Linked DNA regions of Acidaminococcus fermentans DSM 20731. The protein of the gene in region 1 interacts with the protein of each later gene in a pairwise test. Links are inferred from orthologs where the notes say so. Each region holds a gene or a part of one and is shown in the gene's direction. Other genes may lie near its edges. The genes, in order: ACFER_RS02925, dnaX and rplL.

Region 1 (11,277 bases):
GCGGGAGAACCCTCGTTAAGGAACTCGGCAAAATGTACCCGTAACTTCGGGATAAGGGTAGCCACAAAGGTGAAGGGACTTGCTCCCGGAGCCCGGTGTGGTCGCAGAGAAGAGGCCCAAGCGACTGTTAACCAGAAACACAGGTGCCTGCGAAAGAGAAATCTGAAGTATAGGTGCTGACACCTGCCCAGTGCTGGAAGGTTAAAGAAGGATGTCCGGGTTCGACCCAAAGCATTCGACTGAAGCCCCAGTGAACGGCGGCCGTAACTATAACGGTCCTAAGGTAGCGAAATTCCTTGTCGGGTAAGTTCCGACCCGCACGAAAGGTGTAACGATTTGGGCACTGTCTCAACGAGGGACCCGGTGAAATTGAAATACCTGTGAAGATGCAGGTTACCCGCGACTGGACAGAAAGACCCCATGGAGCTTTACTGTAACCTAATATTGGGTTCTGATACTTGATGCACAGGATAGGTGGGAGGCATGGAAGGCAGTCCTCTGGGATTGCCGGAGCCGACGTTGGGATACCACCCTTCAATTATCGGGATTCTAACCGAGCGAGTAACGATCGCCGGGACAGTGTTAGGCGGGCAGTTTGACTGGGGCGGTCGCCTCCCAAAGAGTAACGGAGGCGCCCAAAGGTTCCCTCAGCGCGGACGGAAACCGCGCGCGGAGTGTAAAGACAGAAGGGAGCTTGACTGCGAGCCAAACACGGCGAGCAGGTACGAAAGTAGGGCTTAGTGATCCGGTGGCATCCAAGTGGAAGGGCCATCGCTCAACGGATAAAAGCTACCCTGGGGATAACAGGCTAATCTCTCCCAAGAGTCCATATCGACGGGGAGGTTTGGCACCTCGATGTCGGCTCATCACATCCTGGGGCTGAAGTCGGTCCCAAGGGCTGGGCTGTTCGCCCATTAAAGTGGTACGTGAGCTGGGTTCAGAACGTCGTGAGACAGTTCGGTCCCTATCCATCGCGGGCGCAAGAGATTTGAAGGGGGCTGCTCCTAGTACGAGAGGACCGGAGTGGACGGACCGCTGGTGTACCAATTATCCCGCCAGGGGTACAGTTGGGTAGCTACGTCCGGAACGGATAAACGCTGAAAGCATCTAAGCGTGAAACCATCCTTAAGATGAGATCTCTCACAGCGTAAGCTGGTAAGACACCTGGAAGATTACCAGGTTGATAGGCAGGGTGTGGAAGCGTAGTAATATGTTAAGCTGACCTGTACTAATATGTCGAGGGCTTGACTTAAGTGAGTCGCCTACCGCGAAGCGGCTGAGGCATACGAAATAAAAGAGCAAGTGAGCGAAAGAAGCTCGTAACGTTACGTCCGAAAGAACGTATATGTCTCTTCATGAAGTTTTGAGGGCTCATGCCTTCAGTAACATAATCCGGTGGCGATAGCTAAGGGGATCCACCTGTTCCCATGCCGAACACAGCAGTTAAGCCCTTATACGCCGAAAGTACTCGACTGGAAACGGTCCGGGAGGATAGGGAGCTGCCGGTTAAGAAAATTCCGCATCTGATGGATGCGGAATTTTTTGTCAACGGTCAGCTGTCACTCGGACCCGTAGGGGCTGCACGCCGGGCAGCCCGTCTGGATGCCGATTGCCGATGCACAGGGCGGGGCACCGGGCCTGCGCCTCCTACGGATCAGGGCACTTCAAAATCAACCGGAACCGCAGGGGCTGTTGACCGTTGACCGCTGACCGGGGCTGTGAATTCCCCTCCCTCTTTCCCCTTGCCAAAACCGGCTTTAATAAGATACAATATTCTAAAAAATCCAACTTTTAGGAGGCGACTATGGTTAACTTCAGAAATCTTTTGCTGACGGTCCAGGATGACGGGGTGGCTGTCATCACCATCAACCGTCCGGACATCCTCAACGCGCTGGATCTCCAAACCCTGCGGGAGCTGAAAGGGTGCATCGAAGAAATCCGACGGGATTCCCGGGTAAAGGCAGTGATCCTCCAGGGGGCCGGGGACAAGGCCTTTGTGGCCGGGTCGGATCTGATGGCCATGAGCCGGATGACGGCCCATGAGGCCATGGCTTTTTCCCGGTTCGGCCATGAAGTGTTCAATGCCATCGAAAATCTGCCCATGGCCGTTATCGGGGCCATCCACGGGTATTGTCTGGGTGGGGGCCTGGGACTGGCCCTGGCCTGTGATTTCCGGTATGCGTCCACCACGGCCAAATTCGGACAGCCGGAAGTGAAGTACGGGATCATCCCCGGTTTTGGGGGTTCCCAGACCCTGGCCCGGCTCATCGGGCAGGGACGGGCCAAGGAAATGATCTATACCGGGGATCTGATTGATGCCCAGGAGGCTTACCGGATCGGTCTGGTGAACCGGGTGCTGCCGGGAGAACAGCTGATGGAAACCTGTGAAGCCGTGTGCCGGAAGATCATGGAAAAGGGGCCCATTGCCATCGGCTCCGCCAAGGATGCCATCAACCGGGGCCTGTCCATGGACCTGGCTTCCGGTCTCAGCTACGAGGCCCAGGTTTTCGGCAACTGCTTCGCCACCCTGGACCAGACAGAAGGGATGAAAGCGTTTTTGGAAAAACGTAAACCGGTGTTTTTAGGGAAATGAAAGAGGGGCTGTTGCATAGGCAACAGCTCCGTCAACTGGCAGTTGACTATGTGTGCTGCGGGGCGCCGGGCCTGCGCCCCCTACGGTTTCTACTGTTCAAAATCAATTTGTAAAATTGATTTCCAACGGCTGCTGACAGCTGACCGTTGACAGCTGACCGTTGACAGAAAAGGGAGTGCTGCACAGAACGTGCAGCACCCCCTTTTTTCACTGATTCAGCAGATACCCTTTCAGCGCCTGGCACAGTTCCATGCCCAGGGTGTTGGGGCTCAGGGGATACCAGGACTGGTCAGCCACTTTTTCCCGTCCCGTTTCCTGTCCCAGCCCGTTGTAGGTGTACTGGACCAGATCGGACACCACCCGCAGACGCACATCGTATTTACTTTGAAGCAGGATGGTTCTTCCCGTGCCCACGGCTCCCTTCTGCACCCATTTGTTCCAGATGGTGATGATCCCGGTCTTTTCGTCGTACTGGAGGCTCCGGGTATCGTAATACACCTCATAGCTGCTGTTGCCGCCCACTAGGGTCCAGGCAGCCGCATCTTCCGAGGGAGGAGTGGGGAGGACCTCCTGGGAAACAGTCCCAGAGGGTGTAGCGGTTTTTGTATTATTTGCAACAGAAACTGCCGGTTTTTCCGCACCGGACCCGGCTTCCTGAGCAAAAAGCAGGGATGGCACCGACAGCAGAGAAACAATCAATAGAGGAAAAAATAGAGACTTTTTCATAACGTACACCCTTTCTGGTCAATCCATGGAACTATTGTACCACATCGTGCCGTACTATAGGTACTTTCCCTGAAAGAGTCAGGCAAAAACTTTTGAACAAGGAGGGATCCTTCATGAAAATCACCTTCCTGGGCGCGGATAAAATCGTTACCGGGTCCTGTCACCTGCTGGAAGTCAACGGAAAAAAGATCCTGCTGGACTGCGGAATGTTCCAGGGCCCCAAACTGATCCGGGACCTGAACCGCAAGCCTTTTTCCTTCAATCCGGGCGAAATTGACGCGGTGATCCTGAGCCATGCCCATATCGACCACAGCGGCCTGCTGCCCCGGCTGATCAAGGAAGGGTTCAAGGGCTTCATCCACTGCACGCCGGTTACCGAAGAATTGTGTCAGATCCTGCTGCCGGACTGCGGGCACATCCAGGAATCCGATGCGGAAATCGCCACCCGGAAAGGGCTCCGGGCCGGGAAATCTGCCGTGGAACCCCTGTATACGGCGGATGATGCCTATCTGGCCCTGAAGCATTTCATTACCCACGACTATGATGAAGATGTGGAACTGTACCCGGGGATCACCTTCCGCTTCCGGGTGGCCGGCCATATCCTGGGCAGCGCCCTGGTGAACCTGATGATTGAAGAAAACGGGAAGAAGACCAAGCTGATCTTCACCGGGGATGTGGGCCAGCCCAATGTACCCATCCTGGATGATCCCCATCAGATTTCCGGTGCGGATTTCATCATCACCGAATCCACCTACGGGAACCGGATCCATGAACAGATCGACCGGGAAAAGGAACTGTGTGATGTGATGAAGGACGCCCTGAGCCGGGGGGGCAACGTGATCATCCCCGCTTTTGCCGTAGGGCGTACCCAGGTGATGCTCTACTACTTCCAGAAGCTCATGAACAGCGGCCAGCTGCCGGTGGTCCCCATTATGGTGGACAGCCCCATGGCCATCAAGGCCACCCAGGTGATGCTGTACAATCCGGAGGAATATGATGAGGAAGCCCGGACCATCTTCCAGAAACAGAAGGGCCGTCTCATCGACATGCCCAATGTGAAATACACGGAAACCCCGGCGGAATCCCGGGCCATCAACGACATGCCCAGCCCCATGATCATCATCTCCGCCAGCGGCATGGCCGATGCCGGCCGGGTGCTCCACCATCTGAAACACAACCTGTGGCGGAAGGACAGCTCGGTGATCTTCGCCGGGTATCAGGCGGAAGGCAGCCTGGGCCGCCGGCTCATCGACGGGGCCAAAAAAGTCAAGATCATGGGCGAAGACATTGTGGTGGGCGCCAAGATCTACAACCTGTCCGGTTTCTCCGCCCATGCGGACCGGGATCAGATGCTGGCCCTGTACAAGGGGATGCAGCAGAAGCCCAAAGCCTTCTTCGTGGTCCATGGGGAATACGATGCGGCCAGCGCCTTTGCCCATCTGCTGAACACGGAACTGGGCACTGCCACCTACATCCCCAACTTCGGAGATGCGGCCATCATCGACGGCACTGACTGGCGGATTGAGGAAACCAGGGTGATCACCAGCGAACCGGCCATCCAGAACATGCGGGATTATCTGCGGAACTTTGAAAAGGATTACCTGGCCTACAAGGGCCGTCTGGAACAGCTCATTACCCATGATCCCCGGCGGATTCCCGATATCCGGGCCAAGATGGAAAAAATCCGCAAATACATTGACGATGTGATGAAAACTCTCTGACAGATATTTGACATCTGAAAGGGAAAAGAATATAATAGGAAAGTCGAAATGATGCAGTTTACTTTGAGGATGCTTCCTGACAAGCATCCTCTTGATTTATCTGGAAATAAGAGGGGATTGGGCTTTTATGATTAGAAACGATTTGCGTAACATTGCCATCATCGCTCACGTCGACCACGGTAAGACTACCCTGGTGGACGCCATGCTGAAACAGAGCGGTGTATTCCGTGCCAACCAGCAGGTGCAGGAACGGGTCATGGACTCCAACGATCAGGAAAGAGAACGTGGAATCACCATCCTGGCCAAGAACACTTCCGTTATGCATGATGGCTGCAAAATCAACATCCTGGATACTCCGGGCCACGCCGATTTCGGCGGCGAAGTGGAACGGGTGCTGAACATGGTGGACGGCGTTCTGCTGCTGGTAGACGCTTATGAAGGCCCCATGCCCCAGACCAAATACGTGCTGCGGAAAGCACTGGAACATCACCTGAAACCGGTGGTGGTCATCAACAAGATCGACCGTCCGGATCAGCGGGTGGAAGAAGTGGTGGATGAAGTCCTGGATCTGTTCATCGAACTGAACGCCAACGACGACCAGCTGGACTTCCCGGTGGTTTATGCCTCCGCCAAGAAGGGTGTTGCCAAGCTGTCCATGGACGACGAAAGCGACAACCTGGAACCCCTGTTCCGCACCATTATCGACAGCATTCCCGCTCCTGATGTGGACGTGGACGCTCCCCTGCAGATGCTGGTGAACACCCTGGACCACGATGACTATGTGGGCCGGATCGTGGTGGGCCGTGTGGTCCGCGGCACCATCAAAAACGGACAGAACGTGTGCCTGATGCACGATGACAAGCGCACCAACCAGAAGATCGGCCGTCTGTACACCTACGAAGGGCTGAAGCGGGTGGAAGTGCCTGAAGCCAAAGCCGGGGACATCATCGCCCTGATCGGTCTGAGCACTGCGGAAATCGGGGATACCATTGCCGATGTGGACAATCCGGAACAGCTCCAGGGCATCAAGGTGGACGAACCCACCCTGTCCATGACCTTCTCCGTCAACGACAGTCCTTTTGCCGGCCAGGAAGGGGACTTCATCACCAGCCGTCATCTCCGTGATCGTCTGTACAAAGAAGTGGAAACCAACGTTTCCATGAAGGTGGAAGATACGGAAAGCGCCGATACCTTCAAGGTGTCCGGCCGTGGGGAACTGCACCTGTCCGTGCTCATCGAAGCCATGCGCCGGGAAGGGTTCGAACTGCAGGTGGGCAAACCTACCGTTATCATGCGCCGGGACGAAAACGGCAAGCTGCTGGAACCCATGGAAGCCCTGACCATCGAAGTGCCTCAGGACTTTATGGGCGCTGTCATGGAAGGACTGGGGATCCGGAAAGCTGAACTCCAGAACATGACGGAAGTGGCCGGCTACCTGCGCATGGACTTCCTGATCCCTGCCCGGGGCCTGATCGGTTTCCGGAACCAGTTCCTCACCGATACCAAGGGCAACGGCATCATGAACCACGTGTTCGCCGGCTGGGGTGCCTACAAGGGCGATATCCCGGGCCGTACCCGGGGCAGCCTGGTGGCTTTTGAAGCCGGTACCACCACGGCCTACGGCATTGATAAATGCCAGGCCAGAGGCACCATGTACGTGAACCCCGGTGAAGAAGTGTACGAAGGGGAAATCGTCGGCGAAAACAGCCGGGAAGACGATATGGACGTGAACCCCTGCAAGAAGAAACACGTATCCAACATGCGTGCTGCCGGGAGCGATGACGCCGTCCGTCTGGTTCCGCCCCAGACCTTCTCTCTGGAAGGGGCCCTGGAACACATCAACGACGACGAAACCGTGGAAGTTACCCCCAAGAGCATCCGCATGAGAAAGAAAATCCTGTCCCGTATGGAACGTGCGCGCACCAGAGCACGGAACGCACGGGCGTAATGAAAAGGGGATGTGAAAAAATGATTTTCACATCCCCGTCACTAGTCTCTAGTCACTAGTCACTAGTCTCTAGCCGATGGAAGCCAGCTTACGCTGGCAAATTTAAGGCGCTGTGAATGATTTTTTCACAGCGCCTTTTGCTTTCTCCCCCAAATTGGTGTAAAATAAAAAGATACGAAGAAGGGAGGGATGTCCTTATGTTTGCCAGTTTCAAATCGGATAAGACCCGGAATACCCAGAAGGGGCAGCAGGAAAATCACGGACTGACGCTTCTGGACACGCCCAACCTGGATCTGTGCCTGCGGACGCCGGCCAGCCTGGAGGAAATCGTGGACTACGGAAAGCTGATCCTGGAAGGCAAGGGTCTGCTCATGTGTCTCAATGACCTGCCCGATCCGGACAAGATCCGGGCCCAGGATTACCTGGCCGGTGTGGCCTACACCATCGGCGCCACAGAAACCGAAGTGTCCCCGGAAGTCACCATGTACCTGCCGGGAGAAGTGAATACGATCAGAGGATAAGAGGAAGCTGTTGCCTGGGCAACAGCTTCCGGTCACTGGTGGTGGGTTAGCAACGGCAGCCGCGTTTGCCTACCTTCGTCTAGTGACCAGTGACAAGAGACCAGTGACCGGGGGTGTGATTTTTTCACACCCCCTTTTTAAAGGAGTCCCCATGAACCAATTCGTCCATTTACATACCCATACCCAATACAGCCTCCTGGATGGGTCCTGCCGGATCCCGGAACTGGTCCAGTACGCCAAGGAACTGGGCATGCCCGCCCTGGCCATTACGGACCATGGGGTCATGTACGGGGTCATCGAATTCTACCAGGAATGTGAAAAAGCCGGCATCAAACCCATCATCGGCTGCGAAGTGTACATCACTTCCGGTTCCCATCTGGATAAAAGCCTGGAAACCCGGAGCAAGCTGTACCACCTGATCCTCCTGGCCGAAAACCGCACCGGCTACCAGAACCTGATGAAACTGGTGTCCATCGGCGAAGTGGAGGGCTTCTACTACAAACCCCGGATCGACAAGGACGTGCTCCGCCGGTACAGCGAAGGGCTCATCTGTCTGTCCGCCTGCATCGCCGGGGAAGTGCCCCGTCACATCCTCCGGGGTGAACTGGAAACCGCCGAAAAGACCATGCTGGAATACCTGGACATTTTCGGCCGGGACCATTACTACCTGGAAATCCAGAACCACGGGCTGCCGGAAGAAGCCACTGTCCGCCAGGAACTCCGCCGGCTGGCCCAAAAGCACGGCATCAAACTGGTGGCCACCAACGACCTCCATTACATCCGCAAGGAAGACGCCTCCGGCCAGGACATCCTGCTGTGCATCCAGACCAACACCCGGTACCTGGATCCCCAGCGGATGCGGTTCAACAACGATTCCTACTACCTGAAGAGCCGGGAAGAGATGGAAGAACTGTTCCCGGAAGATCAGGAAGCCCTGGACAACACCCTGGAGATTGCAGAGCGGTGCAATGTGCAGCTGGAATTCGGCCATCTGCTGCTGCCGGAATTTCCCCTGCCTCCGGGAGAGACCATGGACGGTTACCTGCGGAAACTCTGCGAAGAGGGGTTTCCCTCCCGGTATCCGGAGGACGACGGCACCGCCCGGAAACGGATGGAATACGAGCTGGGCATCATCAGACAGATGGGGTATTCCGGCTATTTCCTCATTGTGTGGGATTTCATCAACTACAGCCGGCGCCACGACATCCCGGTGGGCCCCGGCAGAGGCAGCGCCGCCGGAAGTATCGTGGCTTACCTGACCGGGATCACCAGCATCGACCCGCTGAAATACAACCTGATCTTTGAACGGTTCCTGAATCCGGAACGGGTGAGCATGCCCGATATCGATACGGATATCTGCTATGTGAAGCGCCATCTGGTGGTGGATTACCTGGCCCGGAAATATGGGGAAAGCCATGTGGCCCAGATCATCACCTTCGGGACCCTGGCCGCCAAAGCCGCCGTCAAGGACGTGGGCCGGGCCATGGACATCCCCCTGAACGTGGTGAACCAGGTGAACAAGCTGATTCCCAATACCCCCGGGACCACCCTGAAAGGCGCCCTGGAAGGCAGCCGGGAACTTCGGGAACTCCGGGACGGGGATCCCAGCATCGCCCAGCTGCTGGACTTTGCCCAGAAAGTGGAAGGGATGCCCCGGCACACTTCCACCCATGCAGCAGGGGTGGTGATCACCCCTGGGGAACTGACGGACTATGTGCCCCTCCAGATCACCTCCAGCAGCGACGACGAACATGAATACATCTGCACCCAGTACGACAAGGACCGGTCCGAAAGCCTGGGGCTTTTGAAGATGGATCTTCTGGGGCTCCGGACCCTCACCGTCATCGACGATGCCCTGAAGATGATCAAAAAGAACCAGGGGACGGAGGTGGATATCCGGACCATCGATCTCCACGATCCCAAAACCTGCCGGATGCTCTGTAAGGGGGATACGGCGGCGGTGTTCCAGATGGAAAGCGACGGCATGACCCGGCTGATGAAACAGCTGGCTCCGGAAGGGTTCGAGGATCTGATCCCTCTGGTGGCCCTGTACCGGCCCGGGCCCCTGGGCAGCGGCATGGCCGAAGACTTCATCGCCGGCCGTCACGGCAGACGTACGGCCCAGGTGCTCCATCCCCTGATGGAACCCATTGTGGCCGACACCTACGGGGTCATCCTCTACCAGGAACAGGTGATGCAGATCGTATCCGCCCTGGGGGGATTCACCCTGGGGGAAGCAGACATCCTGCGCCGGGCCATGGGGAAAAAGAAGGCCAAGCTGCTGGATTCCATGAAGGAAAAATTCCTGGACGGCGCCCAGAAACTCCACGGCATCAGCCGGGAACTGGGCAGCGAGATCTTTGCCCTGCTCCAGCATTTTGCCGGGTACGGGTTCAACAAATCCCATTCTGCGGCCTATGCTCTGGTGGCCTACCACACCGCCTGGCTGAAGGCCAACTACCCAGTGGAATACATGGCCGCCTTCCTGAACAGCATCATCACCGTGGCGGACAAGGTGAGCTGGTACATCGGGGTGTGCCGGGACATGGGCATCCAGGTACTGCCTCCGGACATCAATACCAGTGAAGCCGGGTTTTCCGTGGACGGCCACACCATCCGCTTCGGTCTGGGGGCCATCAAAAGCGTGGGGGATGCGGCGGTCACCGTGATCCTGGAGGAACGGAAGAAACGGGGGCCCTTCAGGGACTTCTTTGACTTCACCCGCCGGGTGGACCTGTCCAAGGTGAACAAGCGGGTGGTGGAAGCCCTGATCAAATGCGGTTCCATGAACGGATTCGGCCTGCGCCGGAGCCAGCTGCTGGCCATTATGGACCCGGCCCTGGAAGCGGCGGCCAGTGAACAGCGGGACCGGATCACCGGCCAGCTGGGCCTCTTTGGAGAAGAGGACATCGCCAGTGCCAACACCATTCCCATCCCCAACCTGCCGGAAATCCCCAAAGCTGAGATCCTCCGGCTGGAACGGGAACTGATCGGGTTCTATGTTACCGGTCATCCCCTGGATGCTTACCGGAACGCCCTCCGCCGGCTCACCCCCCTAATCCGCTGCACGGAGGAAAACTACAAGGATGGGGAACGGATTGCCGTGGGAGGCATCATCACCGATCTCCGGCTCCGCTCCACCAAAAACGGGGACCGGATGGCCTCCTTTGTGCTGGAAGACCTGACCGGCAGCCTGACGGTGATCGCCTTTCCCCGGGCCTATGCCGCCAGCCGGGCCAACATCGACAAGGACCGGATCGTGATGATCCAGGGCATCCTGAAGCTGGACGAGGAGCAGGCCAGGATCTTTGCCAACCGGGTGGAGCCCCTCCAGGAAGCAGCCAAAGAAGTCCATCTCCACATCAGGCCGGGGAAGAACACCCAGGCGGTCCAGCAGCAGCTGGGGGGCATTTTCGCCGCCTTCCACGGCAAGAACCCCGTATACCTCCACGTGGCCGACACCAAAAAAGTCATCCGGACCAATCCCCGTTTCTGGGTGGATCTGGATGCCCCCGGCTTCGCCGATGCCATCGAACGGGTGCTGGGGAAGGGGAGCATGGAATGGTAGGGATTGCTGCGCCGGCAGCAATCCCTTTTTCTATAAGGAAGTCCTTATGCTCACAAAAATTCACCCATTATTTGTCGTGCAATTCTGTAGAAATTTCCGTTACAGAACTTGGATTAAATTATCTCTTAATTTAGAAATCAAGAGAAAACAAAAGAAAATGCCATTATACAGATTGTATACACGAGATGGGGAAATTTGAA
Region 2 (10,235 bases), 1.3 Mb from region 1 along the record:
AAAACAAAGGAGTGATCGTTATGCCAATCAAAATCGACAGCCATCTTTCCGCCAAGGAAAAGCTGCGGGAAGAGAATATCATCACCATCGACAATGACCGGGCCATGACCCAGGACATCCGTCCCCTGAAAATCCTGATCCTGAACCTGATGCCCCTGAAAAAGCCCACAGAACTGCAGCTGCTGCGCCTTTTGGGCAATTCCCCCCTGCAGCTGGAAGTGGACTTCTGCCGGCCGGTGAGCCGGGTGGGGACCCACACGGACAATTCCTACCTGGAATCCGCCTATCTGGAATTCAGCGATGTCCAGGACCGGTATTACGACGGTCTCATCGTTACAGGGGCGCCGGTGGAGAAAATGGAATTTGAAGAGGTGGAATACTGGGGGGAAATCGAGGAGTATCTGGAATGGGCCCGGACCCACGTGTATTCCGTACTCCATTACTGTTGGGGCGCCCAGGCCGGTCTGTACTATTATTATGATGTGCCCAAGAAAATGTTCCCCCAGAAGCTCTGCGGCATCTATCCCTACGGCCTCACGGTCCGGAACCATCCGCTGCTCCGGGGCTTCGACGACCGGTACTTCATTCCCCAGTCCCGGTACACCACGGTGGACGACGCCAAAGTGTACAGTACGCCGGATCTCCAGGTGCTCAGCCGCAGCGTGGAAAACGGCATCAACATCTGTGCCACTGCCGATATGCGCCGGATCTTCGTCATGGGCCATTTTGAATACGACCGGATGACCCTGCGGGATGAATACGTCCGGGACCGGGACAAGGGACTGAATCCATCCCTGCCCAAACATTACTATCCTACCGACGACACCACCCAGGAACCGCTGTTCAAATGGTGCAGCTACGCCCATCTGTTCTACCTGAACTGGCTGAACGTGGTGTACCAGGATACGCCCTATGATCTGCACAAACTGACCAAGAGGGAGTAGGAGAAGGGGTTGCTGCGGCCGGATCAAATTTGCAGGCAGATTGTTGCCTGTGTGAATGGGAACCCCAGGGGCTGCGCGCCGGGCAGCCCGTCACATCACTGATGGGGGGAAAAGGAGAAAACAAGATGGTGCAGAATGCAGGAAACAGCCTTGCCGGGCAGAGGGATGTGCATTTCATGGAAATGGCCCTGGAGGAAGCCCGGCAGGCGGCCCGGGAGGGAGAGATACCCGTGGGGGCCGTGCTGGTCCGGGATGGACAGGTGCTGGCCCGGGATCACAACCGGCGGGAACAGGACCGGGATGCCACTGCCCATGCGGAGTTCCTGGTGATCCGGCAGGCCTGCCGGCTGCTCCGGCGCTGGCGGCTCAGCGACACCACCCTGTACGTGACCCTGGAACCCTGCCCCATGTGCGCCGGGGCCATCTGGAACGCCCGGGTGGGGAGGCTGGTGTACGGGGCCTGGGACAGTGCCGCCGGGTCCTGCGGTTCCCAGTTCAACCTGCCGGCTCATCCGTCCCTGAACTTCCGGACGGAAGTAACCGCCGGGGTGCTGGAAGAAGAGTGCCGGAAAATTTTGCAGGATTTTTTGAAAGCACGGCGGTAAGTATGGTATAATAAAACTCTCATGGATGGGTGTCCGAGTGGTCGAAGGTGCTTGACTCGAAATCAAGTGTACCGCAAGGTACCGAGGGTTCGAATCCCTCTCCATCCGCCAGCTCTGGGCACCGTTGTCTGCAGCGGTGCCTGTTCCGGGCTCATGGAAAAGACCTGTCCTGATGGACAGGCCTTTTTTATTGCATAAAAACTGTAGCGGCCGCAGGCCCGGCGGCTCTCGAAGGAAGGAAAGAAGCATGAAAACCTATCACCCCATTACTGGAGAAATCCTGGAACAGCTGCGCAGTATTGTAGGAGAGAAGTATGTCTGGACGGATCCGGACCATCTGGAACAGTACAAGACCGACGAGGAAACGGATCCCCGGAAATTCCACCGGCCGGAGGCAGTGGTGGCACCGGCTTCCACAGAAGAAATCGCTTCCATCATGAAGCTGGCCAATGCAGAACAGTTTCCGGTGACGCCCCGCAGCGGCGGCACCAGTGTGTCCGATGGGGCCATCCCTGTGTGCGGCGGTCTGGTGCTGCTTATGGAACGGCTGGATAAGATCCTGGAAGTGAGTCCGGAAGGGATGTACCTGCGGGCCCAGGCCGGTGCCCGTACCGGAGATGTGCAGCAGGCCGCCCGAGAAAAAGGCCTGTTCTATGCCGGGGATCCCTGCAGTGCTGACAGCTGTCTGATCGGGGGCAACCTGGCCACCAATGCCGGGGGTGACAAGGCTGTCCGCTACGGCACCACCCGGGACCAGGTCCATGCCGTTGAAGTGGTGCTGCCCAATGGGGAAATTGCCCATCTGGGGACCCGGTGCAAAAAGAATGCCACCGGGTATTGCCTGGATCAGCTGGTGATTGGCAGTGAAGGCACCTTGGGAATCATTGCTGAAGTGACCCTGAAGCTGCTGCCCCAGGCTCTTTTTAAGGCCGATGTACTGGCCATCTTTACGGACCAGGCCAAAGCCACCGGCATCGTCCCGGTGCTGCTCCGGCAGGGGCTGAACCCCACCAGTGTGGAATTTATGGACAACGGGTTCGTACGGATCGCCAGCGACTATTCCCGGCTGGACCTGGGCCATTATGAGGATGGGTCCTATGTGATCATCACCCTGGAAAGTTTCGATGAGGAAGACCTGGACCGGAAGCTGGTCCAGCTGGACGACCTGTGCCGGAGCCATGGAGCAGCGGATGTGCGGGTGGCCGATGACCGGGTGTGGACCCTGCGGAAGAACTGCCTGGAATCCGCCCGGGTGCTGAGCAAAGTCATGACCAGTGATGATTTCGTGGTGCCTCTGGACAAAATCGCCCAGGCCATCGATGAACTGTCCGCTGAAGCCCAAAAATATCCCTTCCGGGTGTTCACCCTGGCCCATGCCGGGGACGGGAACCTGCATTTTGCCATCCTGAAGGGAGAACTGTCCGACGAGGAGTGGGAGCAGGCCCTGGATGCCTTCCATGAAAAGGCCTACCGGTACATCTACGCTCTGGGAGGAAAGCTCAGCGGGGAACACGGTATCGGGGCCAAAAAAGTGAAACAGCTGGCCCGGCTGGCGGATCCGGGAGAGCTGTACATGATGGAAACCATCAAAAAAGCACTGGACCCGCTGGATATCCTGAATCCGGGGAAGGTGTTGGAAGTGTACTAAAAAGGGGGTGTGAAAGAATTCACACCCCCCGTCACGGGCCGCGAGTCACGGCCCGCGACAAAAAAAGACTGTTGCGCGGGCAACAGCCTTTTTTCTTTATTTTCCCGGCGGGCTGCAGGGGCAGGCACCCCTGCGGCACATGGGGGTATCCGCTTATTGCTGCTTCCTTCCGGACCTGACAAGGTTCACAGGCCTCCATTGCGCAGGACCCACTCCTGCAGTCCGCCGGAAAAATAAAAGCCGCTGGACGCGGCTGATTGGATAAAAATGGCGGAGAGTGAGGGATTCGAACCCTCGATACGGTTATCCCGTATACACGCTTTCCAGGCGTGCTCCTTCAACCACTCGGACAACTCTCCAGGTTGAATTGCTGACAGACAGCTATTCAGTTTTCAGTGCCGTAACGACAACTGCGAGATTTAGTATATCGGATTTCCCTGCCCTTGTCAAGAGATTTTTTGAAAAAGAGAAGAATCCAGTTGAAAGCGTCCATGGAAAAAAGGTATAATAGCAAAGAAGCACTGCAGAAAGGATGGGAACGATGGCATACGTAGCACTGTACCGGACCTGGCGCCCCCAGGATTTTGACGATCTGGTGGGGCAGGCGCCCATCAAGAAAGCTCTGACCAACGCCCTGGAAACCGGGCGAATTTCCCATGCCTATCTGTTTGCCGGTCCCCGGGGTACCGGGAAGACCAGTACGGCCCGGATCCTGGCCAAGGCCCTGAACTGTGAAAAGGGGCCCACAGCCCATCCTTGCAATCAGTGCAGCAACTGCCGGGAAATCACGGAGGGGACCTGCGGGGATGTGGTGGAAATCGACGCCGCGTCCAACCGGGGCATCGATGAAATCCGGAAACTCCGGGAGCAGGTGTATTTTGCTCCCACTTCCTGCCGCTACAAGGTGTACATCATCGACGAAGTCCACATGATCACCACCGACGCCTTCAATGCGCTGCTGAAAACCCTGGAGGAACCGCCGGAACATGTGGTGTTCATCCTGGCCACCACGGAACCCCAGAAAATCCTGAACACCATCCTGTCCCGGTGTCAGCGGTTCGATTTCCGCCGGGCCACGGTGGATGAAATCGCGGAACACCTGGAGAAGGTGGCCAAAGGCAGCCATATCCAGGCGGAACCGGAAGCTTTGCGTCTCATGGCCATCCAGGCGGACGGGGGGCTCCGGGATGCCCTGAGCCTGCTGGACCAGTGCAGTGTCATGGCCAGTCCGGTGACGGCGGAAACGGTCCGACAGGTCCTGGGCCTGGTGGGCCGGGAAAAGCTCCGGGAACTGGTGACCCGGATCGGCCAGAAAAATCTTTCCGGGGCCCTGGATGCCCTGGGCCAGCTGCTGGAACAGGGCAAGGAAATGGAGCAGATCCTGGCGGAGCTGCTGGAATATTTCCGGGCGCTGCTGCTGTATCAGGCGGACCGGGAATACCAGGAAATCTACCTGACCGATACCCGGGAAGCCCTGGCAGAAACGGCGTCCCTGTTCACGTCCAGCCAGATTGTGGCCAGTGTGGAACGGATCCATGAGGCCATCCGGGAAAGCAAATATTCCCTGCGGAAAAAAATCGTGGGGGAACTTTGTCTTTTTGATCTGTGCGAAAATCGGGGAAATACGGAAGCGGCGCTCCTGGCCCGGATCGACAGTCTGGAACAGCAGGTGGCCGCCCTCCGGCAGGGCAATGGAACCGCTCCAACCTTTGTGACGGCGGTGCCGGCTGCTCCGGCGGCAGTCCAGGCGGTTTCGGCTTCCCGGCCGGTGCCGCAGGGACCGGTGCCGGCTACCCCTGGACCTTCCGCTCCCCCTACCGGGGGAACGGTCCGGGATGCTTTTGCCCGGATGGCAGCGGCTGCCCGGCAGGAAATCAGCCAGGAACCCCCTGCACCGGCTCCGGCAGAACCTGCACCCGTACCTGCACCTGCACCGTTGCCGGAGGCCCGTCCGGAAGCGGGCCCGGCGGCTGCTCCGGAAGGAGAACCCCAGTTTGACGGCAGCGGGCGGGCCCAGGCCCAGCAGCTGTGGCAGCTGGTGCTCCAGGGCCTGAAACAGCGTCGGAAGCGGACCTTCCTGGTGTATGCGGAAATGGCCCGGGCGGCGGATTATCAGGACCAGGAACTGCTCCTGGGGGTGAGCTCCGCCTATGGAAAGGAAAAGATGGAGGAGCCGGCTTTCCGGAACCTGATCCAGGATATCCTGAAAGGTGCGGTGGGGCAGTCCATCCGGCTCCGGGTGGTCCAGCAGGAAGGGGAAATCTCCCTGCACCGGCCCCAGGGGAAAAAGACGGATGCGGCGGCAGCGCCTGCCCCGGCGGCGCCTGAACCGGTGCCTCAGCCGGATCCGCTGCCGGAGCCGCCGCCCCCTCCGGAGGAAGAGATCCCTCTGCCTCCGGAACCGCCGACGGAAGAGGACTTCCCGGAACCTGATCCGGAAGTGCCGCCGTCCGTCCAGTCAGCAAGTCCCGCTCCTAAGCCTGCAGCAAGGGGAGAACTCCCCGAGGGTGTGAAAAAAGCCATGCAGGTCTTTGGCGGTGAAGTTTATAAAGAATAAAAAACAGTCCCTGCGGGGAAACTAGGAGGAAACCAAATGTTCAAAGGTGGAATGGCAATGAACGGCATGCAGGGCATGCTGAAGAAAGTACAGAAAATGCAGAGTGAAATGACCCGTCTCCAGGATGAACTGAAGGAACGGGAAGTGGAAGGTACGGCCGGCGGGGAAGCCGTCAAGGCCGTGGTCAACGGCAACAAGAATCTGGTGAGCCTGACCCTGTCTCCGGATGCAGTGGATCCGGAAGACGTGGAAATGCTCCAGGACCTGATCGTCACCGCCGTCAATGATGCCATGAAGAAAGTGGACGAGATGACGGAAAAGGAACTGGGCAAAGTGACTGGCGGACTGAAGCTGCCGGGGATGTTTTAAGGAACGGTTCCGGTCATGCGGATGGTAAAACCCCTGGCCCGGCTCCACGAACAGCTGCGGCGTCTGCCGGGCATTGGTTCCAAGTCGGCCCTGCGTCTGGCCTACCATGTGCTGGACATGAAGCGGGAAGATGTGGAGGAACTGGCCCGGGCTCTCCTGGATGTGAAGGATCATGTCCATCTCTGCCGGCAGTGTTTCGATCTGTGCGAAGGGGAACTGTGTGAAATCTGCCAGGACGAAAAAAGGGACCGGAGCCTGGTGTGTGTGGTGGAACAGCCCCAGGATGTGGCGGCCATGGAACGGACCCGGGGCTACCAGGGTCTGTATCATGTGCTCCATGGGGTCCTCTCTCCCCTGGACGGGGTGGGGCCGGATCAGCTGAAGATCCGGGAACTGCTGCTCCGTCTCCAGAAAGGGACGGTCAAAGAAGTGATCATCGCCACCAATTCTGATGTGGAAGGGGAAGCCACGGCCAATTATCTGGCCGGACTGATCCGTCCCACGGGAATCAAAGTCAGCCGGATCGCCCATGGTCTGCCGGTGGGCGGCGACCTGGAGTATGCCGATGAACTGACTCTGTACAAGGCCTTGGAAAACCGGCGGGAAATCTGAAATGGCCCGGCCGGGACCCGGTCCTGGTGATGGCATGTGCTGGAAAGGCGGTCAAGATAAATGGAAATCTGGATTGCAGGCGGGGCGGCCCTGGTTGTCCTGTTCCTGATCATCAATATGTTCTCCCTGTCCCTGAAGCTTCTGTGGAATGGGATCTGCGGGGTGGTGCTGCTGTGGCTGTTCAATATGCTGGGAGGGATCTTCGGAGTCACCATCCCCATCCATTTTGCAACGGCCCTGGTGGCCGGATTCTTCGGCATTCCCGGAGTGATCTTCATCCTGCTGGTCCAGCTGATGGGGCACTGAGATGCTGCAGAAATCCAAAAGCGAAAAGATCCGTGTCCTCTGTTATCTTTGCATTGGGGGCACGGCTGCTTTGTTTGAGTGGGGGCTGGTCTATCTGTTCAACAGCCGCTGGGGATGGAACTATCTCCTGGCCACGGCGGTGGCCTATCTATGCTCCACGGTATGCCACTATATTGCCACCAATATCTGGGTGTTCACCAGCGGGGTCCGGTACAGCCGGGGCAAGGAATTTTCCCTGGTGCTCCTGGTGTCCACCCTGGGCCTGGTGTACAACGTGCTGCTCATGCGTCTTTTCGTGGGCAGCCTGGGTCTGCCGGTGATGGGGTCCAAGGTGGGGGCCTCGGCCCTGGTGACCGTCTGGAATTATTTTTCAAGGAAGAAATGGATATATTCAGACTGAAGAAAGAAAAGGAATAGGTGGAGATACCATGCTTCGTCATAAAGTCGATATTGAAGGATTTGAGCGGGTCCTCCTGGTCCACAACCACAACTCCGGGAAACAGACTTTTTTCAGCGGGATCCACAGCAATGTGGAAAGCATTGCCCGGCAGCTGATGCGGATGTACGGAGCGGAACGGTTCCAGTATGTGAAAGTGGGGACCTTTGCTGAAACCCAGGCGGTGGGAAAGAAAATCTGCGCCGAAAAGATCCAGTGGGTGATCGTGGCCGGCGGGGACGGGACTCTCCGGGCTCTGGTGGAAGAATGCGTGGACCAGGACTACTGGCCCTATGTGAGCATTTATCCGGCCGGGACGGTGAACCTGGTGGCCAAGGAACTGATGCAGAAAACCGATGTGCACAACTGGATGTACCGGGTGTCCAAAGGGGTCACCACCCCGGTGTGCCTGGGGAGAGCCAACGATCGGATCTTCCTGACCGTGGCCGGCATCGGCGTGGATTCCATGGTGGTCCAGCAGGTGACGCCCAAAGAGAAAAAATATCTGTCCACCCTGGCTTATGTGCGTCAGAGCGGACGGGTGCTGGGCAACGAGATGCTGCTCCACAACTGGAAATACCGCTTTCAGGTCATGATCAACGGGGATGGGGTATGGCACCAGGCCAGCTCCGTCATCGTCACCAAAAGCCGGTACTATGCCGGACGGTTCTCCCTGGTGAACGGGGGATCCCTGTCCAACCCCACCATGCACGTCTGCCTTTTTACCAAGGGACGCTGCGTGGACTTTCTCCGGTATACGGCCCTGATTGCGGCGGATATGCTGACCCTGGACAAAAGTGTGGAGATCTATCCCGCCCAGCAGGTGGATATCCGCTGCAATGTAAGCAAATTCGCCGCTGAACTGGACGGAGACGCGGTGGTCACTTCACCCCTTTCCATTGCCCTGCTGCCCAAACCCCTGGAATTCATTTCGTGAGAGGCTGTACTGTGAAAAAGAAAATCCTGTACGGAGTCTTCGTACTCCTGAGTTTTCTGGCGGAAGCCGGTTACCGCTGGAATTTTTTGAAAGAAATCGTGCCCTTTCCCTGGGCGGAATTCTGGTATCATACCCTGAACTATTTTTTCCGGGATCTACTCCTGTCCTGGGTGGCACTGTTCCTGTACGCCCAGCGCCGGCGGATCCGTGACCGGGTGAAACGGTATTTCCCCGTGGTGGTGGTGGGGACCCTGTATCTGGCCGATGCCCTGTTCATGGTCAGCTACCTGGAGCTGGATCCGGGGTTCATGACGGTCCTTTCCGTACTGGCCGGGCTGTTCAACAACATCGTCCTGGTGCTTCTGGCGGCCATGTGCTATCATCACTGGCCCAACCGGGTGATGAAGGGGCTGTACTTCCTGGCCTATTATGTGACCTGCCTCCTGATCCTGGGAGACGGGATCTACTTCTGGAACACCTCCATGCATGTGGAAAGCGTGCTCTTTGACAATCTGAACATCTATGCGGCCAAAGGGATCCTGAGCACCACGGAGAACTGGCAGCTGGGGCTGCTGGCCGCCGTGATGCTGCTGTTCATCCCTCTGTTCCGGGTAGTCCATCCCCGGCGCCACAAACCCAACCTGCCCTGGTCCCTTTTGTGCGTGGTGCTGTTCGCCCTGGGGCTCAACGGCTCTTATGTGCTGCTGGCAGAAGGGACCTATCATGCGGCGGACAGTGTGAGCGGGCTGGATATCGAAGTGGATATGGAAAAAAGCCGGAAGCCCACCCGGGCCATGGTGGCCTATCCCATCAATGTGAACTTCTTCCACAAAGCTTTCTTCAAAACCGACAAGGTGGTCCATGATCCCTGGAAATATCAGGAACGGACCTTGTCGGACAAGGACAAGGCTGCTCTGGAAGAACTGGGAATCCTGCCCAAACAGAAAATCGTACCCCGGAAGCAGCCGGCTTACGACCGGGTGGTGATGCTGATCCTGGAAAGTGTCCACAGGGATTATCTCCATCATTACAATCCCAGCATCCCGGCGGATGCCACGCCTTACCTGGATTCCCTGGTGAAGAAGTATCCCCGGATCGATCATTACTATTCTTCTGCCGTACCCACCACCCAGGGCCTCAATGCCACCTTCCGGTCCCAGCTGGTCTATGACAAGGACCTGCCGGGCGAGCGGCAGCCGTCCCTGTTCCGGATCCTCCAGCAGGCCGGCTTCGAAGGCTATTTCATCAATGCTTCCAGCCGGTACTATGCCAACGAATACCGGGAGTATCCCGCCCAGTTCGGCATGGAACATTATCTGGCCAAGGAAGACCTGGGGAACATGGGATACAAGGGGGCCAGCGGCTGGGGCTTCCACAACGACGTGATGTACGATGCGGCCCTGAAGACCCTGGCGGAGAACCGGGACAAGAAATTGTTCCTAGTGTGCAAGACCCTGGATATGCACCAGCCCTATCCTTATTACGGCTACACCTATGCGGAGATGCCGGAGGATGTCCGGGACAACGGGACCGCCACCGTCTGCGGCATGTACTGGGTGGACAAGACCATCCAGCACTTCTTTGAAGAGGCATCCCGACAGGGCCTGATGGATGACCGGACCCTGTTCATCGTCACTTCGGATCACAACCCCCATTCCGGCGGGGAATACAAGACCCTGGTGACCAATCCCCAGGACAAACAGAGTGTGGCGCCCATTCCGGTGATTTTCATTTCCAAAAACCTGGCGCCTCTGGCGGATCTGGACGAATCCATGTACGCCAGCCAGCAGGATATGGCACCCACCCTGCTGACCCTGCTGG
Region 3 (10,116 bases), 330 kb from region 1 along the record:
GGTCACGTTGACCATGGCAAGACGACCCTGACTGCGGCCATCACCAAGGTCCTGTCCGAAACTCCGGGCTGCAAAGCCACTTTCGAAGCTTACGCTGACATCGATAAGGCTCCGGAAGAAAGAGAACGTGGTATTACCATTAATACCGCCCACGTTGAATATGAAACCGAAACCAGACACTATGCACACGTTGACTGCCCGGGGCACGCTGACTATGTAAAGAATATGATCACCGGTGCTGCTCAGATGGACGGTGCCATCCTGGTTGTTTCCGCTGCTGACGGCCCCATGCCTCAGACCCGTGAACACATCCTGCTGGCCCGCCAGGTTGGCGTTCCTGCCATCGTTGTGTTCCTGAACAAATCCGACCAGGTTGACGATCCCGAACTGATTGAACTGGTTGAAATGGAAGTCCGTGACCTGCTGAGCCAGTACGGTTATCCCGGAGATGATATTCCCATCGTTGTTGGCTCCGCTCTGAAAGCCCTGGAAGGGGACAAGGAACAGGAAGACAACATCCGGAAACTGATGAAGGCTGTTGACGAATACATCCCCACTCCGGAACACGATCTGGCCAAACCGTTCCTGATGCCTATCGAAGACGTGTTCACCATCACCGGCCGTGGTACCGTAGCTACCGGCCGTGTGGAACGTGGTGTGATCAAAGTTGGTGACACTGTTGAAATCGTCGGCCTGTCCGAAGAAAAGAAACAGTCCGTAGCCACCGGTCTGGAAATGTTCCGGAAGACCCTGGATCAGGCTGAAGCCGGCGACAACATCGGCTGCCTGCTGCGTGGTATCGACCGTACCGAAATCGAAAGAGGTCAGGTACTGGCCAAACCGGGCACCATCCATCCTCATACCAAATTCAAAGGCCAGGTTTACGTACTGACCAAAGAAGAAGGCGGCCGTCATACTCCGTTCTTCAACGGCTACCGTCCGCAGTTCTACTTCCGTACCACCGACGTTACCGGTGTTGCTCACCTGCCTGAAGGCACCGAAATGGTTATGCCTGGGGACAACGTGGTGATGGATGTTGAACTGATCACCCCGATCGCTATCGAACAAGGTCTGCGTTTCGCTATCCGCGAAGGCGGCCATACCGTTGGCGCCGGTGTTGTTACCGAAATCGAAGGCTAATCGAATCATCTGGATGTAAAACTGAGGCCGACCTATCCATCGGCCTCACTTTTTTGTTGACATCCTGACGGTTCTATGATAACCTTTATAGGCGGCTTTTGGGAATCAAGAGTTTGAATGTAAGTGAGGTGTTAAGGAATGGCAGCTGGAAACCGTGTGGGTATTACCCTGGCTTGCACCGAATGCAAACAGCGTAACTACCAGACTACGAAGAATAAAAAGAACGATACTGAACGTATCGAAATCAAAAAGTATTGCAAGTTCTGCAAAAAGCATACGATGCATAAAGAAACGAAATAAGGTGGAGCAATATGGCAGCATCTCAGATCACCCCGGATGGGAAGAGCACTCCTGGAACAGGTGGTTTTCTCCGAGAAGTGAAAACCGAAATGAAAAAGGTAACCTGGCCGACGAAGCGGGAACTGATCGGATATACCGTGACGGTTATCCTGTCCTCTCTCTTTGCAGCTTTTTTAATCTGGGCCATTGATGCTATTTTGTCCGTACTGTTCCGTTTAGTGATGGGAGTGCAATAAGCATGGAAAATCAAAAGCACTGGTATGTCATTCATACTTATTCCGGATACGAGAATAAGGTAAAGATGAATCTGGAAAGCAAAATCCATTCCCTGGGTATGGAAGAGCAGATCTTCCAGGTGCTGGTTCCCATGCAGAATGAAGTGGACGCAAAGGATGACAAGCAAAAGGTCGTGGCACGGAAGGTATTTCCGGGCTATGTGCTGATCGAAATGATCGTGGACGACCGGACTTGGTATGCTGTGCGGAACACCCCTGGTGTAACCGGCTTCGTTGGTACTGGCACGAAACCCATTCCTTTATCTGACCGTGAAGTGGAACGCATCCTGGGGGCACAACCCAAAGAAGGCGACAAGGCGGAAGCGGCCGGCAAGGCTGTGGAAGAACCGGTTGTCCGGATGGAATGCCCTGTAGGTTTGAATGATACCGTCCGCATCAAAGCCCCTGGCTTTACCGATATGGTCGGGACGGTAGCGGAGATCAACGACGAACAGCAGAAGATCAAAGTCATGGTTGAAATGTTCGGACGTGAGACTCCCATTGAAGTTAAATTCACCCAAGTGGAAGCTATTGAATAAGTAAGGAGGTGTAAATTATGCCTAAGAAAGTCGTAAAGATGGTTAAACTGCAGGTACCTGCTGGTAAGGCAACTCCGGCACCTCCCGTAGGTCCGGCACTGGGCCAGGCTGGTATCAACATCATGGCCTTCGTAAAAGACTTCAACGAACGGACTGCCAAACAGGTTGGCCTGATCATCCCTGTCGAAATCACCGTTTTCGAAGATCGTTCTTTTACTTTCGTTACCAAGACTCCTCCTGCAGCTGTTCTGCTGAAGAAGGCCTGCGGTATCGAAAAGGCTTCCGGTGAACCCAACAAGAACAAAGTTGCCACCATTAAACGTGACAAAGTTCGGGAAATCGCTGAAAGCAAAATGAAAGACCTAAACGCTGGCTCCGTTGAAGCTGCCATGCGCATGGTCGAAGGTACTGCCCGGAGCATGGGTATTACTGTAGAAGACTAATGTCTGAAAAACTGTGGGAGGCAAAAGCCGCTTGACCACAAGGAGGAACAAACAATGAGTAAAGCTGGTAAGAAATATACCGACGCCGCAAAGCTCATCGAAGCTGGCAAGGCATATTCCCCCAAGGAAGCAGTAGAACTGGTAAAACAGACTTCTGTGACCAAATTCGACAGCACTGTTGAAGTTTCCGTCCGTCTGGGCGTTGATCCCAAGTACGCTGACCAGCAGGTCCGCGGTGCTCTGGTTCTCCCCAACGGTACCGGCAAATCCAAGACCGTGCTGGTATTCGCCAGAGGCGCTAAGGCCAAAGAAGCCGAAGCTGCCGGCGCAGACTTTGTTGGCACTGATGAATACGTGGAAAAGATCAAAGGCGGCTGGACCGACTTCGACGTCTGCGTAGCCACTCCTGACATGATGGGTACTGTTGGCCGTCTGGGTAAAATCCTGGGCCCCAAAGGCTTGATGCCTAACCCCAAAGTGGGTACTGTGACCATGGATGTCACCCGTGCCGTCAACGAAATCAAAGCTGGTAAAATCGAGTACCGTACCGACAAAGCCGGTAACGTACAGACTGCCATCGGCAAGGTTTCCTTTGACGCTGACAAGCTGCTGGAAAACTATCTGACTCTGATCACCACCCTGATCAAAGTAAAACCCTCCGGCGCAAAAGGCCAGTACATCAAGAGCGTAACCCTGAGCACCACCATGGGCCCTGGCGTTCCCGTTGACGTACTGAAAGCCGACAGCAACAAATAATCAAATAGAAAATGACCATCGGACCCAAGACAGCAGGCGCGCAAGCCTAACGGATTTCCACCTGCCTAGGTCGGAGTGTTGATAAACATGACCTCCGGCTGACCCGCCGAGAGGTCTTTTCATTGATTAATAAAAACTGACGCAAGGAGGTGTACTACTGATGCATGACATTAGACCTGAAAAAGCTGGTAAAGTAGCAGAACTGAAAGATCTGCTGTCCAGTTCCAAAGGTGCTGTTCTGGTTGACTACTGCGGTCTGACCGTAGCTGAGGATACTGAACTGAGAAGCAAGATGCGTGAAGCCGGTGTGAAGTACATGGTTGCCAAAAACACCTTCATCCGCATTGCCGCCAAAGAAGCTGGTATTGAAGGACTGGATGCTTATCTGGAACACAATACCGCCGTGGCCTTCTCCGCTGAAGACCCTGTGGCTCCTGCCAAGATCCTGAACGATTTCAGCAAGGACCACAAAGCTCTGGAAATCAAAGCCGGCATCCTGGACGGTAAAGTAATCGCCCTGGACGAAGTCAAGGCTCTGGCAGAACTGCCTTCCAGAGAAGAACTGCTGGCCAAACTGGTTGGCAGCATGCAGGCCCCCATTTCCGGGCTGGTCAACGTACTGCAGGGGACGATCCGCAACTTTGTGTATACCCTGGAAGCCGTACGGCAAAAGAAAGAGCAGGAATCTGCTTAATCGAAAAACAGGCTGACGCAGTCGCCTGAGTAAAACCATTACCCATTTCATTTAAAATTTTGGAGGTATGAAAAATGGATAAAGATCAAATCATGGAAGCCATTGAAAATATGACTGTTCTGGAACTGGCCGACCTGGTTAAGGCCATGGAAGACAAGTTCGGTGTTAGCGCTGCTGCTCCTGTTGCTGTAGCTGCTGCTCCTGCTGCCGGCGCTGCCGCTGCTGAAAAGACCGAATTCGACGTTGTTCTGAAAGATGCTGGTGCCAGCAAGATCAACGTAATCAAAGTTGTTCGGGAACTGACCGGCCTGGGCCTGAAAGAAGCCAAAGCTGCCGTTGATGCTGCTCCCAACGCCATCAAAGAACATGTTGCCAAAGCTGACGCTGAAGCCATGAAAGCCAAACTGGAAGAAGCTGGCGCTACCGTAGAACTGAAATAATTTCTGCTGGTACGTACCAAGAGGGACTGTTGCTCTGCAACGGTCCCTCTTTTTTACTGTTTGAAAAAAAAATACAATTCCTCTTGACAAAATCCCCCCCTCATAGTAGGATATAGGCATATTGAAAAAAGCGATGAGCGGAACCAGTACCTTTGGGAAAGGTCCACAGAGAGTCCGGTGTTGGCTGAGAGCCGGGCGGCGGGAACCTTGGGGAATGCCTCCGTGAGCTGGGCCTCGAACCTTCAGTAGAGCGCCCCGGGCTGGCAGCCGTTATTTCTGCCGCAAAGGCCGGTCTTTGGATGCCGGTGAATCAGAGTGGAACCACGAACCATCGTCTCTGGAGAGACGGTGGTTCTTTTTGTTTACTCAGCAAGAGGTGTTGGATTTGATCAAATTTCAGGATATCAGCAAAACGTTTAAAATCGGCAGCGGAGCGGTACAGGCCCTCCAGCATGTGGACCTGGAAGTGGAAAAAGGAGACATCTTCGGGGTCATCGGTTTCAGCGGGGCCGGGAAATCCACCCTGCTGCGGATGGTGAATGCCCTGGAGACCCCTACGGAGGGCCATGTGGAGATCGAAGGGCAGATCATCGACCAGCTGTCCCACAATGAACTCCGGAAAGTCCGGAAAAAGATAGGCATGATCTTCCAGCAGTTCAATCTGCTGGATTCCCGGACTGTTTACGAGAATGTGGCCATCCCCCTGCGGCTGAACCATACGGAACCGGTACAGCTGGACCGGACGGTGAAGACTCTGCTCCAGTTTGTGGGACTGGAAGACAAGGCCGGGTCCTATCCCATCCAGCTGTCCGGGGGACAGAAACAGCGGGTGGGCATTGCCCGGGCCCTGGCCACCAATCCCAGCATCCTGCTCTGCGACGAAGCCACCAGCGCTCTGGATCCGGAAACCACGGAACAGATCCTGCAGCTGCTCCGGCGGATCAACCGGGAACTGAAGATCACCATCCTGTTCGTGACCCATCAGATCCAGGTGATCCAGCAGCTGTGCAACAAAGTGGCAGTCATGGAACACGGACGGGTGGTGGAACAGGGATCCGTGCTGGAAGTATTCAGCAATCCCCAGCAGGAAATCACCCGGAAGTTTGTCCGGACCGTCATCCCTGACACCATTCCGGAAAGCATCCAGGAAGATCTGAAAAAAGATCCCCGGCCCTTCAGGCTGCTGAAGCTGCGGTTTCTGGGGCGGCAGGCTTCGGAGGGAGACATTTCCGTACTCAGCGAGGAAATCGGACTGAAGACCAACATCGTCTTCGCCACAGTGACGGAACTCCAGCAGACCGCCCTGGGCATCTTCATCCTCCAGTGTCTGGATGAAGGGGACAAGCTGGCCCGGAGCGAGGAATATCTGACCCGGAAGGGAATTCTCTGGAAGGAGGTGAGCCTGTCATGATCGAGAAACTGGGAGTTCCCGCGTCCCAGCTGATCCTGAGCGCGGAACAGACTTTGTACATGGTGTTCGTTTCCCTGGTGGTGGGCTCCATTCTGGCCATTGTCCTGGCCATGATCCTGGTGCTGACCAACGATAATGGGATCCTCAAGAACCGGCCCATCTACCTGGTGCTGAACACCATCATCAACATCATCCGAAGCGTACCCTTCATCATCCTGATGGTATTCATCATGCCGCTGACCAAGACCATTGTGGGAACCCGGATCGGGACCACCGCAGCCCTGATCCCGCTGATTGTGTTCATCACACCGTATCTCACCCGGCTGTTCGAGAATTCCATCCTGGATGTGAACCGGGGGATTGTGGAAGCCGCCCAGGCCATGGGGGCCTCCTATTTTGAAATCGTCTGGTACTTCCTGCTGCCGGAGGCCAAGGGATCCCTGATCCTGTCCATCACCACCGGTACCATCGGGCTGATCGGCGCCACGGCCATGGCCGGTGCCATCGGCGCCGGAGGCGTGGGGGACCTGGCTCTGACCTACGGGTATGAACGGATGAACACACCGCTGATGCTGTTTACCGTGGTGGTGCTGATCATCTTTGTCCAGATCATCCAGACCGTGGGCAATCACTTTGCTTATAAAACCAGAAATCATGGTTAATTATTTTGAGGGGGTAATACAATGAATACGGGAAAACTGAAAAAATGGCTGGTAATCGGATTGGCAGCGGTGATGACCACCGCACTGGTGGCAGGCTGCGGAAGTGATTCCGGCAAAAGTACGGACAAGGGCGCTTCCACCAAAAAGGAACTGAAGTACAGCAAGTCCCAGGGACCGTACTCCGATCTGTTTGAAAAAGGCGTAAAGCCCATCCTGGAAAAGAAGGGTTACAAATTCGCAGGCAAGGATATGTCCGATCTGCTCCAGGCTGATATTGCCCTGAACGAAGGGGAAGTGGACTTCAACGTGGAACAGCATACGGCCTATATGGAAAACTTCAACAAGAAGCAGGGGGGCCATCTGGCGGCCATCACCCCCATTCCCACCGTTCCCGCCGGGATCTTCGCCGGGTCCAAGACCAGTCTGGATCAGGTGGCTGACGGGGATACGGTAGCCGTTCCCAATGACGCGTCCAATACGGCCCGTGCCTATGCACTGCTGCAAAAGGCCGGCTGGATCAAACTGGATCCCAAGAAGGACCTGTCCACGGTGACCCAGCAGGATATCATCGAAAATCCCCATCACCTGAAATTCACGGAAATGAAATCCCTGAACATCCCGGCTGTCCGGAATGACTTCTCCTACATTGTGATCACCGGCGCCATCATCTACAACGCCAAGATCGATCCGGCCACGGCCCTGATGAAGGAAGACATCCTGCTGCACCTGATGCTGCAGCTGGTGGTCCAGGACAAGAACAAGGATGCCCAGTGGGCCAAGGATATTGCAGATGCCTACAAATCTGCGGAATTCCAGGAATACATGAAGAAAAACAACAAGGGTCTGTGGTTCGACCCCAATGCCAAGAAATAATATGGTGCAGAAAAACCCCGGAGGCCCAGGCTGATGGGGTTTCCTGCTGAAAAGGAGACTTTGTGATGGACGTAAAAGAACGGGTGGCAGCCCTTCAGCCGGAACTGGTCCGGCTGCGCCGCCATTTTCATGAAAAACCGGAACGGTCCTGGGAAGAATTCCAGACCCAGAAGGCCATTGAATCCTATCTGGATGCGCTGGGGATCCCCTATGTGGAATCCTGCAAATCCGGGGTGATCGCCACCCTGAAGGGACCCCACGCCTCGGACCGGATCATCGGAATCCGGGCGGACATCGATGCCCTGCCCATTACGGAACTGGGGGATCCGGCGTACAAATCCCAGAACCCGGGAACCATGCATGCCTGCGGCCATGATACCCATATCACCATCCTGCTGGGGGCTGCGAAGGTGCTGGCAGCCATGAAGGACCAGCTGACGGTGACCGTTCGGTTCCTGTTCCAGCCGGCGGAAGAGGAAATTGCCAACAGCGGGGCCGCCTACATGAAGGAAGAACCCCTGGTGAAGGAATGCGACCGGCTCATCGCCCTCCATATCTGGAGCAAGATCCCGGCAGGCTGGGCCTCTCTCCGGTACGGTCCGGTGATGAGCGCAGCGGATACTTTTGACGTGACGGTGGAAGGCAGGGGAGGCCATGGAGCCCTGCCCCATCAGACCGTGGATCCCATTGTGGCCGGGGCTGAATTCGTAACGGCCCTCCAGACCGTAGTGAGCCGGGAAGTGAATCCCCTGGAACCGGCGGTGCTCAGCATCACCCAGTTCCAGGGCGGCACCACCAGTAATGTGATCCCTGGAGAAGCCCATCTGGCCGGTACGGCACGGACGTTCAGCAAGGAACTCCGGGATGCCTATCCCGGGATCCTGGAACGGGTGGCCCAGGGAGTGAGTACGGCCACCCGGGCCAAACTGCGGACCGTGTATCATTTCGGACCGCCGCCCATGATCAACGACAAAGCCTGTGTGGATACGGGCCGGAAAGCCTGCGCCAAAGTCTTTGCCCCGGACAAGCTGGTGGACTGGGAACTCCAGATGGGGGGAGAAGATTTCGCCAAGTACAGCAATCCCAAATGCCTGCTGCTGCTGGGCGGGGGCTTTGCTGACGAAGACCGCCGGTATCCCCAGCACAGCCCCTATTTCGACATCGATGAAAAGGCCCTGGGCCTGGGGGTGGAATACTTCGTCCAGTATGTGCTGGAATGGGAGAAGGAATTGAAGAAATAAGAGAATTGGAGTAAAATAAGAAGACTGTTCCGTCAGGGGGCAGTCTTCAAGTGTCTTAAGAAAGGAAGGCGGATGATGCAGCCATATCTGATCCTTGGATTTATGATCGTCCTGGGCTATCTGGCCCACAATCTGACTGTATCCTATGCAGCCGGGCTTCTGGTTCTCATGAAGCTGGTGCTGCCGGAGGAAAAATTGATGTATTTCAGCAGCCACGGCGTGAACTGGGGCATTATCCTGCTGATGGCGGCTTTGATGGTGCCCATCGCCACGGGCAAGATCGGCCTTTCTGAAACCCTGGGGGTGTTCAGGAACCCCATGGGAATCGCATCCCTGGTCATCGGCGCCCTGGTAGCGCTGTTGGGGCGCTGGGGCGTGGATCTGATGGGAGAAGATCCGGAAGTGGTGGCGGCCATGCTCATCGGGACCATCATCGGGGTATTCCTGTTCAAGGGGGTGCCTGTAGGCCCCATGATCGCCAGTGGCCTGCTGTACTGTCTGATGAAACTGATGCATCTGTTCTTCCATTAAAAAAAGGCACTGTGAAAAAATCATCCACAGTGCCTTTTTTTCGCTAGCGTCAGCTGGCTTCCATCGGCTAGTGACTAGAGACTAGAGACTAGTGACGGGGTGTGAAAAGCATTTTTTCACACCCCCCTTTTTGTTTTTTATGCCAGCGCCTCTCCCAGTGCCCTGCATTGGGCCAGGGCTTCATCGTCCGGGGCATTGTTGGCCATGACCGGATCGGCGGCCAGCACGGCGCCTTCTCCTTCCGCCTCGGCTTTCCAGTTGTCCATCCATTCCCCGCTGCCCCAGCCGTAAGAGCCGAACAGGGCGATTTTTTTGCCTTTCAGGCTGCCTTTGACCTCATCCCACATGGGCTGGAATTCTCCTTCTTCCAGGACTTCCGCCCCCATGGCCGGGCAGCCGAAAGCAATGGCATCGTATTTGCTCACTTCGCCGGCGGAAAAGGCGGAAGCACCGTATTCCACCACCTCAGCTCCTTTTCCTTTGGCCCCTTCTTCCACAGCCTTGGCCATGGCTTCCGTATTGCCGGTCCCGCTCCAGAACACCACTGCGATTTTGCTCATGTTTTTTCATCCTTTCTGCCGTCGAAACGGCTTGAAGCATTTTTATTTTAAGCCACTGCCAGCCTGCTGAGGGGAGTCCCGGCGCAGTAGCAGCGCCAGTAGATCCGGGTGCATTTCTGGCATTTGGCAAAATAACAGGCGGCCCGTTCCCGGTTTCCGTAGGCCTTCCAACACCCGGAACAAACACCTTTGTCCCGGGGGGAGGCCATATAGGCTTTCACATCTTCCAGAGGATAGTCCAGCAGAATGCC

The links.
Region 2: the proteins of ACFER_RS02925 (region 1) and dnaX interact in binary tests that used the Escherichia coli proteins (3 or more experiments, as listed by UniProt). The link is inferred for Acidaminococcus fermentans DSM 20731 from one-to-one orthologs.
Region 3: the proteins of ACFER_RS02925 (region 1) and rplL interact in binary tests that used the Escherichia coli proteins (3 or more experiments, as listed by UniProt). The link is inferred for Acidaminococcus fermentans DSM 20731 from one-to-one orthologs.

What each region holds. Positions count from the first base shown.
Region 1 is NC_013740.1:640,789-652,065, forward strand. The notes cover bases 7,283-11,277. They hold ACFER_RS02925 (DNA polymerase III subunit alpha), read left to right. Parts: upstream 7,283-7,660; coding sequence 7,661-11,077; downstream 11,078-11,277. Other genes in these bases: ACFER_RS02920 (cell division protein SepF), read left to right, coding at 7,283-7,509. In the rest of the region: ACFER_RS02900 (enoyl-CoA hydratase-related protein), read left to right, coding at 1,805-2,593; ACFER_RS02905 (hypothetical protein), read right to left, coding at 2,801-3,091; ACFER_RS02910 (MBL fold metallo-hydrolase RNA specificity domain-containing protein), read left to right, coding at 3,433-5,040; translational GTPase TypA, read left to right, coding at 5,168-6,988; more of ACFER_RS02920, read left to right, coding at 7,186-7,282. UniProt on the Escherichia coli protein: DNA polymerase III is a complex, multichain enzyme responsible for most of the replicative synthesis in bacteria. This DNA polymerase also exhibits 3' to 5' exonuclease activity. The alpha chain is the DNA polymerase catalytic subunit.
Region 2 is NC_013740.1:1,902,767-1,913,001, reverse strand. The notes cover bases 3,294-6,246. They hold dnaX (DNA polymerase III subunit gamma/tau), read left to right. Parts: upstream 3,294-3,738; coding sequence 3,739-5,754; downstream 5,755-6,246. Other genes in these bases: recR (recombination mediator RecR), read left to right, coding at 6,139-6,246; ACFER_RS08805 (YbaB/EbfC family nucleoid-associated protein), read left to right, coding at 5,791-6,123. Also shown: ACFER_RS08835 (homoserine O-succinyltransferase), read left to right, coding at 21-944; tRNA adenosine(34) deaminase TadA, read left to right, coding at 1,070-1,549; ACFER_RS08820 (FAD-binding oxidoreductase), read left to right, coding at 1,797-3,197; more of recR, read left to right, coding at 6,247-6,735; ACFER_RS08795 (pro-sigmaK processing inhibitor BofA family protein), read left to right, coding at 6,796-7,041; ACFER_RS08790 (GtrA family protein), read left to right, coding at 7,043-7,441; ACFER_RS08785 (diacylglycerol/lipid kinase family protein), read left to right, coding at 7,470-8,414; ACFER_RS08780 (LTA synthase family protein), read left to right, coding at 8,426-10,235. UniProt on the Escherichia coli protein: Part of the beta sliding clamp loading complex, which hydrolyzes ATP to load the beta clamp onto primed DNA to form the DNA replication pre-initiation complex.
Region 3 is NC_013740.1:311,677-321,792, forward strand. Bases 3,071-5,904 are described here. They hold rplL (50S ribosomal protein L7/L12), read left to right. Parts: upstream 3,071-4,221; coding sequence 4,222-4,587; downstream 4,588-5,904. Other genes in these bases: rplA (50S ribosomal protein L1), read left to right, coding at 3,071-3,453; rplJ (50S ribosomal protein L10), read left to right, coding at 3,614-4,147; ACFER_RS01405 (methionine ABC transporter ATP-binding protein), read left to right, coding at 4,973-5,904. Outside these bases: tuf (elongation factor Tu), read left to right, coding at 1-1,140; rpmG (50S ribosomal protein L33), read left to right, coding at 1,279-1,440; preprotein translocase subunit SecE, read left to right, coding at 1,452-1,676; transcription termination/antitermination protein NusG, read left to right, coding at 1,679-2,254; rplK (50S ribosomal protein L11), read left to right, coding at 2,272-2,697; more of rplA, read left to right, coding at 2,752-3,070; more of ACFER_RS01405, read left to right, coding at 5,905-5,998; ACFER_RS01410 (methionine ABC transporter permease), read left to right, coding at 5,995-6,660; ACFER_RS01415 (MetQ/NlpA family ABC transporter substrate-binding protein), read left to right, coding at 6,682-7,533; ACFER_RS01420 (M20 metallopeptidase family protein), read left to right, coding at 7,599-8,774; ACFER_RS01425 (DUF441 domain-containing protein), read left to right, coding at 8,850-9,305; ACFER_RS01430 (flavodoxin), read right to left, coding at 9,443-9,865; ACFER_RS01435 (DUF3793 family protein), read right to left, coding at 9,913-10,116. UniProt on the Escherichia coli protein: The binding site for several of the GTPase factors involved in protein synthesis (IF-2, EF-Tu, EF-G and RF3). Is thus essential for accurate translation.